2 regions of the Variovorax sp. PBL-E5 genome follow, and region 2 is predicted to be linked to the other one. Evidence: riboswitches for the same ligand, from Rfam matches in the RefSeq annotation. Region 2 holds a riboswitch; the other holds the start of a gene.
The links. Region 2 has a riboswitch for thiamine pyrophosphate ahead of WDLP6_RS14015 (purine-cytosine permease family protein). Riboswitches for the same ligand answer to the same signal wherever they lie in the genome.
Positions count from the first base shown of each region.

Region 1: it holds a riboswitch for thiamine pyrophosphate, as region 2 does, so the genes downstream of both, thiC (phosphomethylpyrimidine synthase ThiC) here and WDLP6_RS14015 (purine-cytosine permease family protein) in region 2, are expected to answer to the same signal.

Region 1 is NZ_LR594671.1:4,788,732-4,797,791, forward strand. Features, by position in the region: gene WDLP6_RS23410 (AraC family transcriptional regulator) at 1-224, shown strand, start outside; gene WDLP6_RS23415 (hypothetical protein) at 389-589, shown strand; gene WDLP6_RS23420 (HAD family hydrolase) at 609-1,304, opposite strand; gene thiC (phosphomethylpyrimidine synthase ThiC) at 1,334-3,220, opposite strand; TPP riboswitch at 3,299-3,404, opposite strand; gene WDLP6_RS23430 (VTT domain-containing protein) at 3,432-4,409, opposite strand; gene WDLP6_RS23435 (DUF3047 domain-containing protein) at 4,422-5,243, opposite strand; gene WDLP6_RS23440 (YchJ family protein) at 5,404-5,841, opposite strand; gene WDLP6_RS23445 (acyl-CoA dehydrogenase family protein) at 5,921-7,051, opposite strand; gene WDLP6_RS23450 (acetyl-CoA C-acyltransferase) at 7,077-8,261, opposite strand; gene aceK (bifunctional isocitrate dehydrogenase kinase/phosphatase) at 8,402-9,060, opposite strand, start outside.
Region 2 is NZ_LR594671.1:2,880,151-2,889,210, forward strand. Features, by position in the region: gene WDLP6_RS14005 (NAD(P)/FAD-dependent oxidoreductase) at 1-992, shown strand, start outside; gene WDLP6_RS14010 (phosphatase PAP2 family protein) at 1,142-1,720, shown strand; TPP riboswitch at 1,768-1,876, shown strand; gene WDLP6_RS14015 (purine-cytosine permease family protein) at 1,951-3,288, shown strand; gene thiD (bifunctional hydroxymethylpyrimidine kinase/phosphomethylpyrimidine kinase) at 3,233-4,078, opposite strand; gene WDLP6_RS14025 (FAD-dependent oxidoreductase) at 4,079-5,209, shown strand; gene thiS (sulfur carrier protein ThiS) at 5,206-5,403, shown strand; gene WDLP6_RS14035 (thiazole synthase) at 5,417-6,241, shown strand; gene WDLP6_RS14040 (thiamine phosphate synthase) at 6,258-7,190, shown strand; gene WDLP6_RS14045 (acyltransferase family protein) at 7,200-9,060, shown strand, end outside.

The sequences.
Region 1 (9,060 bases), 1.9 Mb from region 2:
GCACGCTGCACCGCCAATTGCTCGAGGAGGGCAGCTCGCTGCAGGCCCTGAAGGACGAGGTGCGCCACGAGCAGGCCGCGGAACAGCTGCGGCGCACCGATCGGCCGATCAAGCAGATCGCCCTGGCGGTCGGATTCCGCAACGAGAAGAGCTTTTCGCGCGCCTTTCGCGCCTGGGCCGGCATGACGCCCGGTGCGTTCCGGCGCGCGGGTGGCATCACGTAAGAACTTCGACGTACAAACAGCCGCTGTACCTTTTTGACATGGCCACGATCGTCCGGAGGCTTTAAGCTCGCAGGCTGGGCCGTTCGTGAAAAAGTGTGAGCTAACGCCTTCGGCCTAAGCCTTCTGCGCGGATATTCACCCCGTTCCGGCCCTACGATCGACCCATGCAAGTTCCCGACACCGACACCTCCGAATACGCTGCGCTCATCGAGTTCGTCGCCACCTCCGGCCGCTCGCGCAGCCATCCCTCGGTGATCGAGAACGCCGGTGAACTGATCGCCAACATGTGGTCGACCCGGGCCAAGGCCATGACCCAGTCGCTCGCCACCATGGCGAAGGCCGCCATGCACGGCAACGCCCGCTGAACGGACCCCGCTTCGGAACTCAGGCCGTCGCGGCAAAACGCCATGCGGCCAGCAGCGCCGGCAGCTGCGTCATGTCACTGAACACCTGGGCCACGCCGACGCCGAGCAGCGCCTGCGGATCGCTGTGCCCGAGGTTGCCCGGGCTGTAACCGAACACCGTCGCGCCGGCAGCGATGCCCGCCACCGCACCCGTCACCGTGTCCTCGACGACCGCGCAGCGCGCCGGCGCGACGCCCAGCGCAGCCGCCGCGGCCAGGTACACGTCGGGGGCCGGCTTGGAGCGCGGCATCTCGTGGCCGCTGAAGATGCGGCCGGCGAAGCAGTCGAGGATGCCGATCTTGTCGAGCTGCAGCTCGACCTTGTGCCGGTCGGCGCCGGACGCGCAGGCGATGCGGCCGTCGAGCGCGCCGTGCAGCGCACGCACGGCCTCGGGCGCATGAGGAATCGCCACCAGGTCGCGCTCGAGCGCTTCATTGCGGCGGCCGCGGAACTCGCTCAGCCACTCGGGCGTCAGCGCGAAGCCGGTCTTGGCCTCGATCAGCGCGTCCGCGTCCTTCACGGCCTTGCCGGTGAAGACTCGCATGCACTCGTCGACGCTCAAGCGCCAGCCGAGTTCGCCGAGCATGTCGGCCAGCACGCGGTTGGTGATCGGCTCGGAGTCGACCAGCACGCCGTCGCAGTCGAACAGCACGGCGTCGAAGGGGATGGGCATCATGCGTCGATGGTACCAACCCCTCCTCAGCCTTACTCGGTGCCGGACGCGATCGGGATGTAGATCTCGCCGCCGCGGGCCTTGAACTCGGCCGACTTGCCGGCCATGCCGAGCGCCAGCGCGTCGTCTTCGGCCAAGCCCTTCTGCGCAGCGAAGTCACGCACCTCCTGCGTGATCTTCATCGAGCAGAACTTGGGACCGCACATCGAGCAGAAATGCGCCACCTTGCTGCTGTCTTTGGGCAGCGTCTCATCGTGGAATTCGCGCGCGGTGTCGGGGTCGAGGCCGAGGTTGAACTGGTCCTGCCAGCGGAAGTCGAAGCGCGCCTGCGACAGCGCATCGTCGCGCGCACGCGCACCCGGATGGCCCTTGGCCACGTCGGCCGCATGGGCGGCGATCTTGTACGCGATGATGCCCTGCTTGACGTCGTCGCGGTCCGGCAGGCCCAGGTGTTCCTTGGGCGTGACGTAGCACAGCATCGCGGTGCCGGCCCAGCCGATCATCGCGGCGCCGATGGCACTGGCGATGTGGTCGTAGCCGGGCGCGATGTCGATGGTCAGCGGGCCGAGCGTGTAGAACGGCGCCTCGTGGCAGGTCTTGAGCTGCTCGTCCATGTTGGCCTGGATCAGGTGCATGGGCACGTGGCCGGGGCCTTCGATCATGGTCTGCACGTCGTGCTTCCACGCGATCTGCGTGAGTTCGCCCAGGGTGTGCAGCTCGGCGAACTGCGCCTCGTCGTTGGCGTCCGAGGCGCAGCCGGGACGCAGGCCGTCGCCGAGCGAGAAGCTCACGTCGTAGGCCTTCATGATGTCGCAGATGTCCTCGAAGTGCGTGTAGAGGAAGCTTTCCTTGTGATGCGTGATGCACCACTTGGCCATGATCGAGCCGCCGCGCGAGACGATGCCGGTGCGGCGGCCTGCCGTCAGGTGGATGAAGGGCAGGCGCAGGCCGGCGTGGATGGTGAAGTAGTCGACGCCCTGCTCGGCTTGCTCGATCAGCGTGTCGCGGTAGATCTCCCAGGTGAGGTCCTCGGCCACGCCGCCGACCTTCTCGAGCGCCTGGTAGATCGGCACGGTGCCGATCGGCACCGGGCTGTTGCGCACGATCCAGTCGCGCGTGGTGTGGATGTTGCGGCCGGTCGAGAGGTCCATCACGTTGTCGGCGCCCCAGCGGATCGCCCACACGAGTTTCTCCACCTCTTCCTCGATGCTCGAGGTGACGGCCGAGTTGCCGATGTTGGCGTTGATCTTCACCTTGAAGTTGCGCCCGATGGCCATCGGCTCGACTTCGGGATGGTTGATGTTGGCCGGGATGATCGCGCGCCCGCGCGCCACCTCGTCGCGCACGAATTCGGGCGTGATGATCTTCGGGATGCTGGCGCCCATCGGGTTGCCGGCCAGGCGCTTCTCGCGCGCGGCATCGGCCATGTACGCAGCCATCCATTCGCGCCGGCCGTTCTCGCGCAGCGCGACGTATTCCATCTCGGGGGTCACGATGCCGCGGCGCGCGTAGTGCATCTGGGTGACGTTGGCGCCGGACTTGGCGCGGCGCGGCGTGCGCTGCAGCGCGGCGGCGCCGGCACGCAGCTCGGCGATGCGCTGGGCGTCGCGGTCGGCATGGGTGGCGCCGTCGTCGAGCGCGAGGTGCAGGCGCCCTTCGTAACTTTCCGTGTCGTTGCGTTCGGCGATCCACGCATCGCGCACGCCGGCCAGGCCGCGGCGCACGTCGATCTCGGCAGCGGGATCGGTGTACGGGCCCGAGGTGTCGTAGAGCGAGACGCGCTCGCCGTTGGTGAGCAGCACCTCGCGCACCGGCACGCGCAGGTCGGGCCGGCTGCCCTCGATGAGGGCCTTGGTCGAGGCGGGAAAGGGTTCGCGCGTGAGCGTGAGAAGGGATGCGAACTTGTCGATGGCGTTCATGCGGGGCACTCCGGGTTGATGGACAACGGGGTGCTCCGCGATCGCTCCGGGGCGGCACAGGGTCTTCGAGGACGGGGGCCGTGGAGTCGCAGCTCTTCTTACGCTGGTATGAACCAGATCAAGTTCGCGGGTTCGGCCATTTGGCCATCTCAGTACGCAACTGCGTGCACCCCGGAGCAGGGTCGATTCTAGGCCTCGCGCGCCGAAGCGATCAAGCGGAATGTGCCGCGATGGCCGGCATGTTGCTCATCGGCCCTTCTTCAGACTCGCCGGCCACGACCATCGCCGTCCAGGCGTCGAGTCCGCCGGCGAGCACGCGCACGCGCGGCAGGCCCGCGGCCATCAGCAGGCGCGCGGCGACGATCGCGGACGCGTCCTCGGGACAGTCGCAGAACACGACCAGCTCACGGCCGTCCGAGAACGCGCCGAGGCGCTTCGGCAGTTCGTTGAGGTCGATCGCCAGCGCGCCCGGGATCTCGCGCGGGTCGAGCGCGCGCGCCTGCGGCGCACGGACGTCGATCACCGTCGGACCGGCGCCGGCAGCGAGCGCCTCGCGCAACGCCAACACACCGATGTGCACGATGTCGTCGGCCCGCAGCGCCAGCCGCCGCACGCGCCAACGCCACGCGACGAAGACCAGCAGCGCCAGACCGCAGGCGATCGAGGCCGCGATGCCGATCTCGGACAGCACCGCCAGGATGTCCTGGATGGCGGCGTGGAAGATCCGACCGATGACGAGAAAACCCAGCGCCCAGATCAGCGCGGCCACCGTCTCGTAGGACAGGAAGCGCGTGTTCGACATGCCCAGCGCGCCGGCCATCGGCGGCGCGATCACCGAGACGCCCGGCACGAACTTGGCGGCGATCAGCGACCATCCGCCCCAGCGGCCGAGAATCGATTCACTGCGCTTGACGCAGGTGTCGGCCGACAGCGAGATGCGGCACAGCAGCCGCATCACGCGGTAGCCCCAGCGCCGCCCGGCGAGGAACCACACGCCATCGCCGAGGATGTTGCCGATCACCGCGGCCCCCGTGACCGCGGCGAAGGACACCTGTCCGCCCACCGACAAGCCGCCCGCCACGATCAGGAAGGGCACCGCCGGCACCGGCGCGCCCAGCCGCGTCGCCAGCGTGGCGGCGAACACCACGAGCGCACCCTGGTTGGCGAGGAGCGAGATGAAGTCGTTCATGGTCGATGCGCTCTATTCCCCTTGCAAGGGGTGCTCGGCCGGCCGCGTCGCCGCGTTGTGGGCCGGCGCCGGGCTGTGCAGGTCGATGTCGGAATAGTAGGCCAGGCCATGGCCGTGCGTGTTGTCCGCGTCGGCCGAGACGGCCACCGCGACCACGTCGGGCAGCGTACCGCTGGCCTCGTCGCCGAAGGCACGCCGGTAGTCGGCCAGCAGATGGCGGCTTTCGCCCACCCAGGCGCCCGGCGTCGGCGCGGCGCCGGATTCCAGCACGATCATGCGCATGCGCTTGGTGAAGGCGTTCGCGAGCTCCGTGCCCTTGGGCTCCTTGTTGTCCCATACGTAGCACAGGGCCTCGCTGGGAACGTCCTCGCCGGTCGCGCGGCGCGCCAATGCGAGGCTGGTGCGCTCGCCCAGCGAGAGCTTGGAGGTCGGCAGGTCGAAGAAGACGCAGAGCTTGGCCGCGCCGTCATCGCCGGCGCGCGTGCGCAGGTCGGCGCCGGCCACGAACTCGTCCACTCGCCAGCGCCAGGCCAGCGTGGTGCTGGCATCGAGCGGTGTTTGCGTGGCATGCACCAGGTTGCCGTAGGACTGGTCGGCCTCGACCTTGAGCACCCGCCGGCCGTCCTGCTGCACGACTTCGAAGTGCGTGAGCGTCTTGTTCGGCAGGCCGCTGAAGTGCCACGGCTCGGGCGGCTGCGCGCCCTGGCTGGTCGAGAAGCGCGCCAGCGGCACGCCGTCGTCCGCGCGCGCGGCCGGCGCGGCAGCCCACAGGGCCAGCGCCAGCAGCGGCAGGGCCAGCGCATTCCACGACGGACGAGAGACGGGTTGCATCATGAGCCCCGAAGTGTGGGCGCAATTCGACGCGAGATAAATACGCCAAAAGGAATCGCTCTGTGTCACCCAAAGAGACAATCGACGGCAGGCTGCTATCGAAGTCGTAGCACGCAGCGAAGGCCCGGGCCATTCTCTCGCCGCTTTTGGCGGCCGGCGGCCTTCAGCGCAGATCGCCGTCGACGTAATACCAGCGGTCGAGCGTGCCGTCGTTCTCGCGCACGAAACGGCTGCGCTCGTGCAGCCGGCTCGCGACACCGGCGCTGCTGCGCTGGCGCGCCACGAACTCGACCTCGGCATGGTCGGCATCCAGCACCGAACGGGACCGCAGGTCGAGGCCGAGCCATTTCACGCCGGGTTCGAAACTGACCGCGGCAGGCCGCGTCGACGCATGCCAGGTCGCCAGCAGGTAGTCGGCCCGTTCGCGCACGAAGGCGGTGTAACGCGAGCGCATCAACGACTCGGCATCCGGCGCCGGCGTCTGATCGAAGTCGTCCAGGTAGCGCCCGCAGCATTGGGTGTAAGCCAGCGGCAGCTCCCGCCGATCGCGGCGCCCGCAGGGACAGGGGGCGCGGGCGGGGCTGGTGGACGGTGAGGGCATGGCAATCGATGGATGGCGAGGGATTCAGCCTCCATTGTGCAGACCCTCGCACAAACCCTGAGAGCGCCCCCGCCGCCGCTCAGGCCAGCGCGCGCTGAATCAGCAGCTTCTGGATGTCCGAGGTGCCTTCGTAGATCTGGCACACGCGCACGTCGCGGTAGATGCGTTCGAGCGGAAAATCGTTCACGTAGCCATAGCCGCCGAGCGTCTGGATCGCCGCGCTGCACACGCGCTCGGCCATCTCGCTGGCGAAGAGCTTGGCCATGGCGGCTTCCTTCAGGCAGGGCCGGCCCGCATCGCGCAGGCTCGCCGCATGCCAGATGAGCTGACGCGCGGCTTCGAGTTGCGTCGCGCACTCGGCCAGCCGAAAGCCCACGGCCTGCTGGTCGAAGATCGCGCCGCCGAAGGCCTGCCGCTCCTTGGCATAGGCCAGTGCGACGTCGAAGGCGCTGCGCGCCATGCCCACGCTCTGGGCGGCGATCCCGATGCGGCCGCCCTCCAGCGCGCCGAGCGCGATCTTGTAGCCCTCGCCTTCCTGGCCGATCAGGTTCCCGGCCGCGATGCGGCAGCCGTCGAAATTGATCTGCGCGGTGTCGCTCGAATGCTGGCCCAGCTTGTCTTCCAGCCGCGCGACGTGGTAGCCCGGCGCGTCGGTCGGCACGATGAAGGCGCTCATGCCGCGCTTGCCCGCGCCCTTGTCGGTGACCGCGATGACGATCGCGACCTGCCCGTTCCTGCCGCTGGTGATGAATTGCTTGACGCCGTCGATCACCCAGCCGTCGCCATCCTTGCGCGCGGTGGTGCGCAGCGACGACGCATCGCTGCCGGCCTGCGGCTCGGTCAGGCAGAAGGCGCCGAGCATCTGCCCGCGTGCGAGCGACTGCAGCCATTTCTTCTTCTGCTCGGCATTGCCGTAGCGCATGAGGATCGCGTTGACCGGACAGTTGGTCACGCTGATCGCGGTGCTGGTGCCGCCGTCGCCGGCCGCGATCTCCTCGAGCACCAGCGCCAGCGTCACGTAGTCGAGGCCGGCGCCGCCGTCCTCCTCGGGCACGCAGATGCCGTAGGCGCCGAGCGCCGCCAGGCCCGCATGGGCTTCTTTCGGGAAGCTGTGCTCGCGATCCCAGCGCGGCGCATGGGGCCAGAGTTCGGCCTGCGCGAAGTCGCGCACGGCGTCGCGGATCGCTTCCTGGTCGGCGTTCAGCAGCATGATGGGGCGGGCCTCGTTCGGTTCGTCAGAGCAGTTCGATCGCCACCGCGGTGCCTTCGCCGCCGCCGATGCACAGCGTCGCGACGCCGCGCTTCTTGCCGCGTTGCTGCAGCGCATGGATCAGCGTGACCATGATGCGCGCGCCGCTGGCGCCGATCGGATGGCCCAGTGCGCAGGCGCCGCCGTGCACGTTGACGATGTCGTGCGCCACCGAAAGCTCGTGCATCAGCGCCATCGGCACCACGGCAAAGGCCTCGTTGACTTCCCACAGGTCGACGTCCTTCACCCCCCAGCCGGTCTTCTTGAACAGCTTGGCGACGGCACCGACCGGCGCGGTCGAGAACCACTCGGGTTGCTGCGCGTGCGTGGCGTGCCCGACCAGGCGCGCGATCGGCTTCACGCCCAGGCGCCTGGCGCTGCTCTCGGTCATCATCACCAGCGCCGCGGCGCCGTCGTTGATCGACGAGCTCGATGCGGCGGTGATGGTGCCGCCGTCCTTCTTGAAGGCGGGCTTGAGCGTCGGGATCTTGTCGAGCTTGACCTTGCCCGGGCCTTCGTCGATGGCGATCACGGTCTCGCCGCTGCGGCCCTTGACCGTGACCGGCGCGATCTCGGCCTTGAAGGCACCCGACGCGGTGGCGGCCTTGGCGCGCTCCACGCTGGCAATCGCGAAAGCGTCCTGCTGTTCGCGCGTGAACTTGTACTTGGCGGCGCAGTCCTCGCCGAAGGTGCCCATCGAGCGGCCCGGCTGGTACGCGTCCTCGAGGCCGTCGAGCATCATGTGATCGAAGATGCGGTCGTGGCCCATGCGGTAGCCGCCGCGGCCCTTGAGCATCAGGTAGGGCGCGTTGGTCATGCTTTCCATGCCGCCGGCCACCATCACTTCGTGCGTGCCCGCGAGCAGCATGTCGTGCGCGAGCATCGCGGCCTTCATGGCCGAGCCGCACATCTTGCTGAGCGTGACGGCCCCGGCGCTGTCGGGCAGGCCGCCCTTGTACGCCGCCTGGCGCGCCGGCGCCTGACCCTGGCCGGCCATCAGGCAGTTGCCGAACAGCACCTCGCCGACCGCGTCGGCCGTGATGCCGGCGCGCTCGACCGCCGCCTTGATGGCGACGCCGCCGAGATCGTGCGCGGCCAGAGAAGAAAAGTCGCCCTGGAAACCGCCCATGGGGGTGCGGGCGGCGCCGACGATGACGATGGATTCATTCATGAGTTCACTCCTTCATTCAATATCACTTACACACAATCCAATACCCCAAAGACCGCGGATCCGGCTTTGCCGGTCCGCCGGTGTTGCCCCCGGCAGGGGGTAGGCGGAGCGGCACGAAGTGCGCGCAGCCTGGGGGCGAGCTAAAAATACGGCGCATGGCCGTCGTGTTTGAAGCGGTGGGCTTCGTCGTAAGGAAAAACATCCAGCATCTGGCCGGCCTGAATCCGCTGCTTGTGGCTCTGCCAGAACGCGGCATCGAGCAGGTCGGCATGGTGCGCCATGAAAGCCTCGCGCACCGCCGCATTGCCGAGCAGGAAGGGGCCGAAGGTCTCGGGAAACACGTCCTTCGGCCCGACCGAATACCAGACCTCGCCGCTCATCTCTTCTTCCTCGTTGCGCGGCGTGGGCACCTTGCGGAAGTTGCAGTCGGTGAGGTATTCGATCTCGTCATAGTCGTAGAACACCACCTTGCCGCCGCGCGTCACGCCGAAGTTCTTCCACAGCATATCGCCCGGGAAGATGTTGGCCGAGACCATGTCCTTGATCGCATTGCCGTACTCGATCACCGCGTGCTCCAGCTGCTTGCCCGCGCGCTGGGCATGTTCCGGCTGCGCGAGCTGGTCGAAGGCTTCCTGCAGGTAGATGTTGAGAGGGATCATGCGGCGCTCGATGTAGACGTGCTTGAGCACGAGCTCCATCTCCCCGTTGCCGTCGCGGTCGCCGATCTCGAGCTGGCTGGGCGCGAACTTGCGGATCTCCTCGACCAGCTCGGGCTCGAAGCGGTCGAGCGGGAAGCCGA
Region 2 (9,060 bases):
CACTGATCATCGGCGCCGGTCCGGTCGGCCTGTTCCAGGCCTTCCAGCTCGGCCTGCTCGAAATCGCCTGCCACATCGTCGATGCGCTGCCCCGCGCCGGCGGACAGTGCGTCGAGCTCTATGGCGACAAGCCGATCTACGACATTCCCGGAACGCCGGTCACCACGGGCCGTGGCCTCGCGGAATCGCTGCTGCAGCAGATCGCGCCCTTCAAGCCCGGCTTCCATTTCGGCGAACAGGTCGCGACGCTCGAGCGCCAGGGTGACGAGCGCCTGCTGCTGAGCACTTCGGCGGGCAGCGCCTTCCTCGCCAGGACCGTCTTCATTGCTGCCGGCGTGGGCGCCTTCGTGCCCAAGCGCATCGCCCTCGAAGGCATCGAGCGCTTCGAGGGCTCGCGGCTTTTCTACCATCCCGAGGCGCTCGAACGCTTCGCGGGACAGGCGGTGGTGGTCCAGGGCGGCGACGATGCGGCGCTCGACACCGCGCTGGCGCTCGCGGGCCGCGCTGCAGAGGTCACGCTGCTGCATCGGCGCGATGCCTTCCAGGCCGAAGAGGCGACCGTGGCGGCACTGCGTGCGCGCATCGCGGCCGGCGCGATCCGCCTCGTGGTCGGCCAGCCCACGGCCTTCGACGGCAGCGCGCTGCAGGTCACGACGCCCGACGCGCAGACCGTGACGCTGGCGCTCGATGCGCTGATCGGCTGTCTCGGCATCTCGCCGCGCCTCGGCCCGATCGCGAACTGGGGCCTCGAACTCGAACGCAAGCAGGTGCCGGTGGACACGCAGCAGTTCCAGACGCGCGAGCGCGGCGTCTTCGCGGTCGGCGACATCAACACCTACCCGGGCAAGAAGAAGCTCATCGTCTGCGGCTTCCACGAGGCCACGCTGGCGGCCTGGGGCGCCACCGAGATCGTGTTCCCCGGCCGTTCCGTGCCGCTGCAATACACCACCACCAGCACGCGGCTGCACACGCTGCTCGGCGTGAGTCACTAGGCGACTGCGCCCGACGCGCGGCAAGGCGCGCACGCACCTGAACGCGCGGTGAACCCCGCATTCATGTTGCCGACATGCGGCGTTCCTTATGATCGGCCGATGTCCAGCCGTCGTCGCAACGCCCCGTTTCCGTCTTTCCGCGGGGCCGTGTGGAGCCGCTGAACCTCGCGCTCTTCGAATGGATCGGCGCCGGCCATGCGCCCGACCCGTGGGCGCTGTGGTTCGCGTCGGCGGTGGCCAGCCATGCCGCATGGCTCTGCGTTGCCCTCATGGGATGGGCCGCCTGGCGCCGCCCGACGCAGCGCGCCTACGTGATGGCGATCCTGGTGGCTGCCGTCCTGGCCGCGATGCTGGCCCACGCGCTGGCCGATGCGATCGACCTGGCGCGCCCCTTCGTCCTCGGCCTGAGTCCCAGGTACATCGCGCACGGCGCACGCGGCTCGCTGCCGAGCGCGCATGCGTGCGTGATGTTCACCGTCGCGCTGGCCTTCCTGATGCGGCCGGCCCTGCGCGACCTCGGCCTGGCGATCACGGCGATCGCCGTGCTCACGGGCTGGGCCCGCATCTACGTGGGCGTGCATTTCCCGCTCGACATCATCGCCGGGCTGGCGCTGGCCGGCGTGATGACGGCAGCGATCTGGGCGCTCGGACGGCTGGCCCGACGCTTCGGCGTGCCGATCGTCGCGCGGGACGATCGGCAGACAGGGTCATCGACGAGCCCTCGCTGAAGCCGGGTCGGCGCATCGTTCTACAATCCATCCTGCTTCGCCCGTCGAAGCAACGCTAGGGGTGCCGGCGCGCGGATCGAAACGCGGGCCGGCTGAGAGAGTCCCTTTGAACCTGACTGAGGTAATCCTCGCGCAGGGAAGCCGGCCCGGCGGCTGTCACGTTGTCTCGCGTGGCAGTCCCACCGCCATGGCCTCGCCCACCTGCCAACTCTTTGCAATGGAGCAAACGGATGGCACACACACCCGACCCGACACCCGCCGGCGCGAACGAAGCGCTGACGCCGCTCGGCGAAACGAGCCGCGTCTTCCGCTGGCACGACCACATGGCGCTGTGGTTCAGCCTCGGCGTCGGCCTGCTCGTGATGCAGATCGGCGCCTACCTGGTGCCGGCGGTCGGCACGCGCGATGCGATGCTCGCGATCGTGCTGGGCTCGTGCATCGGTGCGGGCCTCCTGGCCTGGACGGCGCGCATCGGCTGCGAGAGCGGCCTCGCGAGCGCCGGCCTGATGCATGCGACCTACGGCAGCGCCTTCGCGCGCCTGCCGGTGGTGCTGAACATCGTGCAGCTGATCGGCTGGACCACCTTCGAGATCGTGATCATGCGTGAGGGCACGCAAGCCATCGGCAAGCAGGCCTTCGGCTGGCTGTCGCTCGGCGGCACGCTCGGGACGCTGCTCACCACGCTGCTGTGGGGCGCGGTGCTGCTGGCGCTCCTGGCCGGCTCGATGGTGAAGCTGGTGCGCCGTTTCGTGAGCCGCTTCGGTCTGCCGCTGGTGGTGCTGTCGCTGCTGTGGCTGAGCTGGCAGTTCGCGGCCCGGCTGCATGCCAAGGGTCTCGATGCGTTCTGGTCGCGGCCCGGCGACGGCAGCATGGGCATGTTCAGCGCGCTCGATCTGGTGATCGCGATGCCGGTGTCCTGGCTGCCGCTGGTGGCCGACTATGCGCGGCACGGCCAGCGCGGCACGGGCGGGCTCGGCGGCGCGTTCGGCGGCACCTGGGTCGGTTACGTGGTGGCCAATATCTGGTGTTATGCGCTCGGCGTGATGGTGGTCAGCGTGGCCGAGCCCGGCACCGATCTCGTGGCGGCATTGCTGCTGGCGCAGGGCGGCCTGATGGCGCTGGGCCTGATCCTGGTCGACGAACTCGACAACGCCTATGGCGATGTCTATTCGGGCTCGGTGTCGGCGCACAGCCTGCAGCCGCGCTGGAGCGTGCGGCGCTGGGGACTGGTGCTGGCGGTGGCCTGCATCGCCTTCGCGCTGGTGCTGCCGATGCATTCGCTCGAACCCTTCCTGCTGCTGCTGAGCTCGGTGTTCGTGCCGCTCTATGGCGTGATCCTCGGACGGCTCGGCATGGGCAGCGCCGTCGTGTCGACGGGTACGCGGCGTGTCGATGTCACGGCCGCCGCGATCTGGATCGTCGGCATCGCGGTGTACCACGCCTCGGCGGCGTGGGCGCCTCAGTGGGGCTCGGCGCTGCCGACGCTCGCGATCACCTTCGTGCTGGCGTGGATCACGCGCCCGACGCCGGCAGGCGGACCGTCGGCACTGGCGCAAAGCCGTGGTTGAGCGGACCGTGGCCGGCACCGGTCTTCACGTCCGCGCCGGCCGCCATGGCCGCGACCACGTAGCCTCGCGCGCGTTCGACCGCCTCGGGCAAGGCATGGCCGAGCGCCAGGTGCGCCGCGATGGCCGAGGACAGCGTGCATCCGGTGCCATGCAGGTTGCGGCTCACGATGCGTTCGGACGCGAAGCGGAAGCGCTCGCCATCGACCTGCGCCAGCAGATCGACCACGTCGTTGCCCGGCAGATGGCCACCCTTGAGCAGCACCGCGTGCGCGCCGAGCGCCAGCAATTCGCTGGCCGCATCGTCGAGCGCATCGACGCCGTCGATGCCATGACCGATCAGCAGCGCCGCCTCGTCCAGGTTGGGCGTGACGACCGCCGCGCGCGGGAACAGCTCGCGCACCAGCACCTGCACCGTCTCGGCGGCGATCAGCCGGTCGCCGCTGGTGGCGACCATCACCGGGTCGAGCACGACGTTGGGCAGCTGGTAGTGGTCGATGGCCCAGGCCACCACCTCGACGATCTCGGGCGCGTGCAGCATGCCGAGCTTGACGGCATCGACGCCGATGTCCTCGACCACCGCCTGGATCTGCGCCTTGAGAAAAGCCGGCGGCACGCCGTGGATGCCCGTCACGCCGAGCGTGTTCTGTGCGGTGAGCGCGGTGATCGCCGTCATGCCGTAGCAGCCGAGCGCCGCGAAGGTCTTCAGGTCGGCCTGGATGCCGGCGCCGCCGCCGCTGTCGGAGCCGGCGATCGAGAGCACGCGGGCGTAGCGTGAAAATGCAGAAGTCATATGGATAGCGTACACCCCGGGGCCACGCCCACCCTCCCCTTCGACTCGGCCGCGATCCTCGGCGCGGGCCTGATGGGCCGGCTGCTCGCAGTCACGCTCGCACAGGCCGGTTGCACGATCGATCTGTTCGAGGCTGGCGGTCCCGATGCCGAAGGCGCGGCCGCCCGCGTGGCCGCCGCGATGCTGGCGCCGCTGGCCGAATCCGCCATCGCGCCGCCCTCGGTCGTGCGCATGGGACACCACGCACTGCAACGCTGGCCGACGCTGCTCGCACCCTTGGCCGCGCCGGTGTTTTTCCAGCGCGAAGGCACGCTGGTGCTGTGGCATCGGCAGGACGCCGCCGAGGCCGCGCGCCTCGCGCGCTTGCTCGCGCACACGACCGAGATCGTGCCCGAGCTGCCCGCCATGCAGACGCTCGACGCGGCCGGCATCGCCGCGCTGGAGCCGTCGATCGGCCGGCGCTTCGCGCAAGGGCTGCTGCTGCCGGACGAAGGCCAGCTCGACAACCGCGGCCTGCTCGCGGCCCTGCTCGCAACGCTGCAGGCCTCGCCGCGCGTGCGCCTGCATTGGCACTCGCCACGCGCCATCGCCGACTTCGAGCCCGGTGCCGCAGGCCAGCCCGAGCGCGTGATCGATTGCCGCGGCCTCGGCGCGCGCCCGCAATGGAGCGCGGTGCGCGGCGTGCGCGGCGAGGTCATCCGCGTGCACGCACCCGAGGTCGGCCTCGTGCGGCCGACGCGCCTCGTGCATCCGCGCTATCCGCTCTACATCGCGCCCAAACCCGACAAGGTGTTCGTGATCGGCGCCACCGAGATCGAGTCGGAGGACATGTCGCCGGCCAGCGTGCGCTCGACGCTCGAACTGCTGAGCGCGGCCTATGCGGTGCACAGCGGTTTCGCCGAGGCGCGCATTCTCGAGATCGCGACCCAATGCCGGCCCACGCTGCCGGACAACCTGCCGGCCTTCCGCCAGCCGCGCCCCGGCGTGCTGCAGATCAACGGCCTGTACCGGCACGGCTTCATGATCGCGCCGGCGATGCTCGATGTCGCGATGGAGCTGCTGGCCACCGGCCATTCGCAGCTGGCGAGCAGTTTCGATCTGCCATCCGAACTCGCGACCGCTTCACCATGAACGTCCTGATCAACGACACGCCCCACACGCTGCCGCCCGGCGCGATGCTGGCCGACGCGCTGGCCCTCATCGAGGCCAAGCCGCCCTTCGCGGCCGCGGTGAATCGCCAGTTCGTGCCGCGCTCGAACTACGCCGCGCATGCCCTGCAACCCGATGACCGCATCGAAGTGATCCGCCCCGTCACGGGCGGCTGAGAGAAGAAGCGCCATGACCTCCACCCACACCACCGCCAACGACCCGCTCGTCCTCTACGGCCACAGCTTCCAGAGCCGCCTGCTGCTCGGCACCGCGCGCTATCCCTCGCCCGACGTGCTCGAAGCCGCGGTGCGCCGCGCAAAACCCGCGATGCTGACCGCATCCCTGCGCCGGCAGATGGCCACGCCCGGCGCGGCCGGCGGCGACAACGGCTTCTGGGATCTGCTGCGCCGGCTCGACGTGCCGGTGCTGCCCAACACCGCCGGCTGCCACAGCGTGCAGGAAGTGATCGCCACCGCGCAGATGGCGCGCGAGCTGTTCGACACGCCATGGATCAAGCTCGAACTGATCGGCGACGACTACACGCTGCAGCCCGACACGCTGAACCTGGTCGATGCGGCCTCGCAGCTGATCCGCGACGGCTTCCAGGTGCTGCCCTATTGCACCGAGGATCTCGTGCTCTGCCAGCGATTGGTCGATGTCGGCTGCCAGGCCGTGATGCCCTGGGCCGCGCCGATCGGCACCGGCCGCGGTCCGGTCAATCCCTATGCATTGCAGGTGCTGCGCGAACGGCTCGATGTGCCGCTGCTGGTCGATGCCGGCCTCGGCCTGCCCTCGCATGCGTGCCAGGTGATGGAGTGGGGCTATGACGGCGTGCTGCTCAACAGCGCGGTCGCGCTGGCGCAGGATCCCGTCGCGATGGCGGGCGCCTTCGCCGATGCGGTGCAGGCCGGCCGCGATGCGCACCGCGCGGGCGCCATGGCCGCACAGGAGTCGGCGCAGCCGAGCACGCCGGTGCTGGGCACGCCGTTCTGGCATCACGCCGCATCGCAATGAGCCACGAGCCACGAACATGACCAACGACCCTCAAGCTCTCGCGCAGGCCATCGTGGCCGCGCACGCATCGCGCTTCGGCGAGACCGCGCCCGCATCCACATCCGCCGAACTTGTGTTTTCGTCGGAAGACACTGTCTATCGCGGCGCGAAGCAAGGGTGCGCACGGCTCGGCTTCATCGAAGTCGATGCCGAGTGCCTCGCGCAAGCCTGGCATGCACAGACGCAGCGCACCGGCCACTTCGACGCTCACGCATGGCCCGAATCACCGGTCGACTTCGGCCTGCGCGCCTTCCCGCCCGCGTCACGCGACGATGCCTTCCCGCCCTGCCCGCCAAGGCTCGGCCTCTATGCCGTGCTGCCCGATGCGGCATGGGTCGGCCGCATGGCGCGCGCGGGCGTGCCCACCGTGCAATTGCGATTCAAGTCGGGCGATGCGCAAGCCGTGTCGCGCGAGGTGCGTGCCGCCGTCGACGCCGTGCGCGGCACCGACGCGCTGCTCTTCATCAACGACCACTGGCGCGCCGCCATCGAGGCTGGCGCCTATGGCCTGCACCTCGGGCAGGAAGACCTCGACGCGCTGGCGCCCGGCGATTTGCAAGCGCTTCGTGCCTCGGGCCTGCGCCTGGGCCTCAGCACGCACGGTTATGCGGAGATGGTGCGCGCCGATGCGGTCAGCCCGAGCTACATCGCGATGGGCGCGGTCTATCCGACCACGCTCAAGCAGATGGCAACCGCGCCGCAGGGCGTGGCGCGACTCGCGGCCTATGCACGGCTGCTGCGCGGCTATCCGCAAGTGGGCATCGGCGGCATCGACGCCGCGCGCCTGCCCGAAGTGCTGGCCACCGGCGTCGGCTCGGTCGCCGTGGTGCGCGCGCTGGTCGCCGACCCGGACCCCGAAGCCGCCGCGGCGCGCCTGATCGCCGCCGTCGAGGCCGGCACGCTCGCGTAGCCGCAAAGGATGGCGCCCCTTCCCCACCTGGTCCATCCCAAGTACCGCGCCGACATCGACGGCCTGCGCGCGATCGCCGTGCTGTCGGTGGTCGGCGTGCATGCCTTTCCGGACTGGCTGCGCGGCGGCTTCATCGGCGTCGACATCTTCTTCGTCATCTCCGGCTTCCTGATCAGCACGATCATCATCGGCAGCCTGGAAGGCGAAGGCTTCAGCTACCGCGCGTTCTATGCGCGGCGCATCAAGCGGATCTTCCCGGCGCTGGTGCTGGTGCTGGCGGCGAGCCTGGCCTTCGGCTGGTTCGTGCTGCTGGCGGACGAATGGGAACAGCTCGGCAAGCACGTGGCAGCGGGCGCGGCCTTCGTCTCCAACTTCGCGTTCTGGAGCGAGGCCGGCTACTTCGACAACGCGGCCGAGACCAAGCCGCTCCTGCACCTGTGGTCGCTCGCGGTCGAAGAGCAGTTCTACATCCTGTGGCCGCTGCTGCTGGGCCTGGCCTGGCGGCGCAAGTGGAATCCACCGGCGGTGATCCTCGCGGTGGCGGCACTGTCCTTCGGCATCAACGTCCTCACCATCCACAGCCATCCGACCGCGGCCTTCTACCTGCCGGCCTCGCGCTTCTGGGAGCTGATGGTCGGCGGCATGCTCGCGTACATCGTGCTGCACCGGCCGCAGTGGCTGTCGCGCGGCCGCGGGCTGCAATCGATCCTGGGCCTGTTGCTCATCGCATCGGGGCTGGTGCTGATCCGCAGCGGCAGCGCATTCCCCGGCTGGTGGGCGCTGCTGCCGACGCTGGGCGCGTTCTTCTGCATCGCGGCCGGTCCATCGGCATGGCTGAATCGCAGCCTGCTCTCCTCGCGCGTGCTGGTGGGGTTCGGCCTGATCAGCTATCCGCTCTATCTGTGGCATTGGCCGCTGCTGGTGTATGCGCGCATCCTCGAGGACGGCACGCCCAATCGCAGGGTCCGCTTGCTGGCGGTGCTGGCGAGCATCGCGCTGGCGTGGCTGAGCTATCGCTTCGTCGAACGCGCCGCGCGCCGCAGCGCGCGCGCGGCCGTGCTGCGGGTGCTGGTGATCGCGATGGTCGTCATCGCGGCGCTCGGCGCGCTGGCTGCCACGCAGCGGCTCGCGGCGCGGCATGGCGATCCGTACATCGGCCAGGTGATGGCTGCCGTCAAGGACTGGACCTACCCCGAAGGCCTCGCGCCGGCCGAGGTCGATGGCGAGAAGGTCTACCGCATCGGCCACGGCGCGCGCACGGTGCTGCTGTTCGGCGACAGCCACCTGGAACAGTACGGACCGCGGGCCGTCGAGCTCGCTCGCACGGCGCCCGACGCACTGGCCACCACCTACTTCGCGACCTGGGGCGGCTGCGCGCCGATGCCCGGCGTGTTCGAGGACAAGAACGTCGACTGCGACAAGCGGCGCAGCGCGATGATCCGCTTGGCGCTCGACAGCCGCGTCGACGCGGTCGTGATCGGCGCCTGCTGGAACTGCTACTTCGTCAAGCAGACGCTGCCCAGTGCCACGCTGGCCGACAACGAGGGCTACTACTTCTTCGACGGCCGGAAGCGCCACGGCTTTCGCAATGGCGGCGACGGTGCCGAGCTGGCCTTCGCCTCGCTCGAATCGCTGCTGAAGGAACTCGCGACACGCAAGACCGTGTACCTGATGCTCGACAACCCGATCGGCGACGAGTTCGATCCGAAGCGGCTCCTGCTCGGCGGCAGCCGGCTGGGGCGCATGGACGTCACCCGTTCGACGCCGACGACACCCTGGCCGCCGGCGCAGAAGCAGCTCTACCTGCGCCTGCGCCAACTCGCGCAAAAGACCGGCGCGATCGTCATCGATCCCGTGCCGGCGCTGTGCA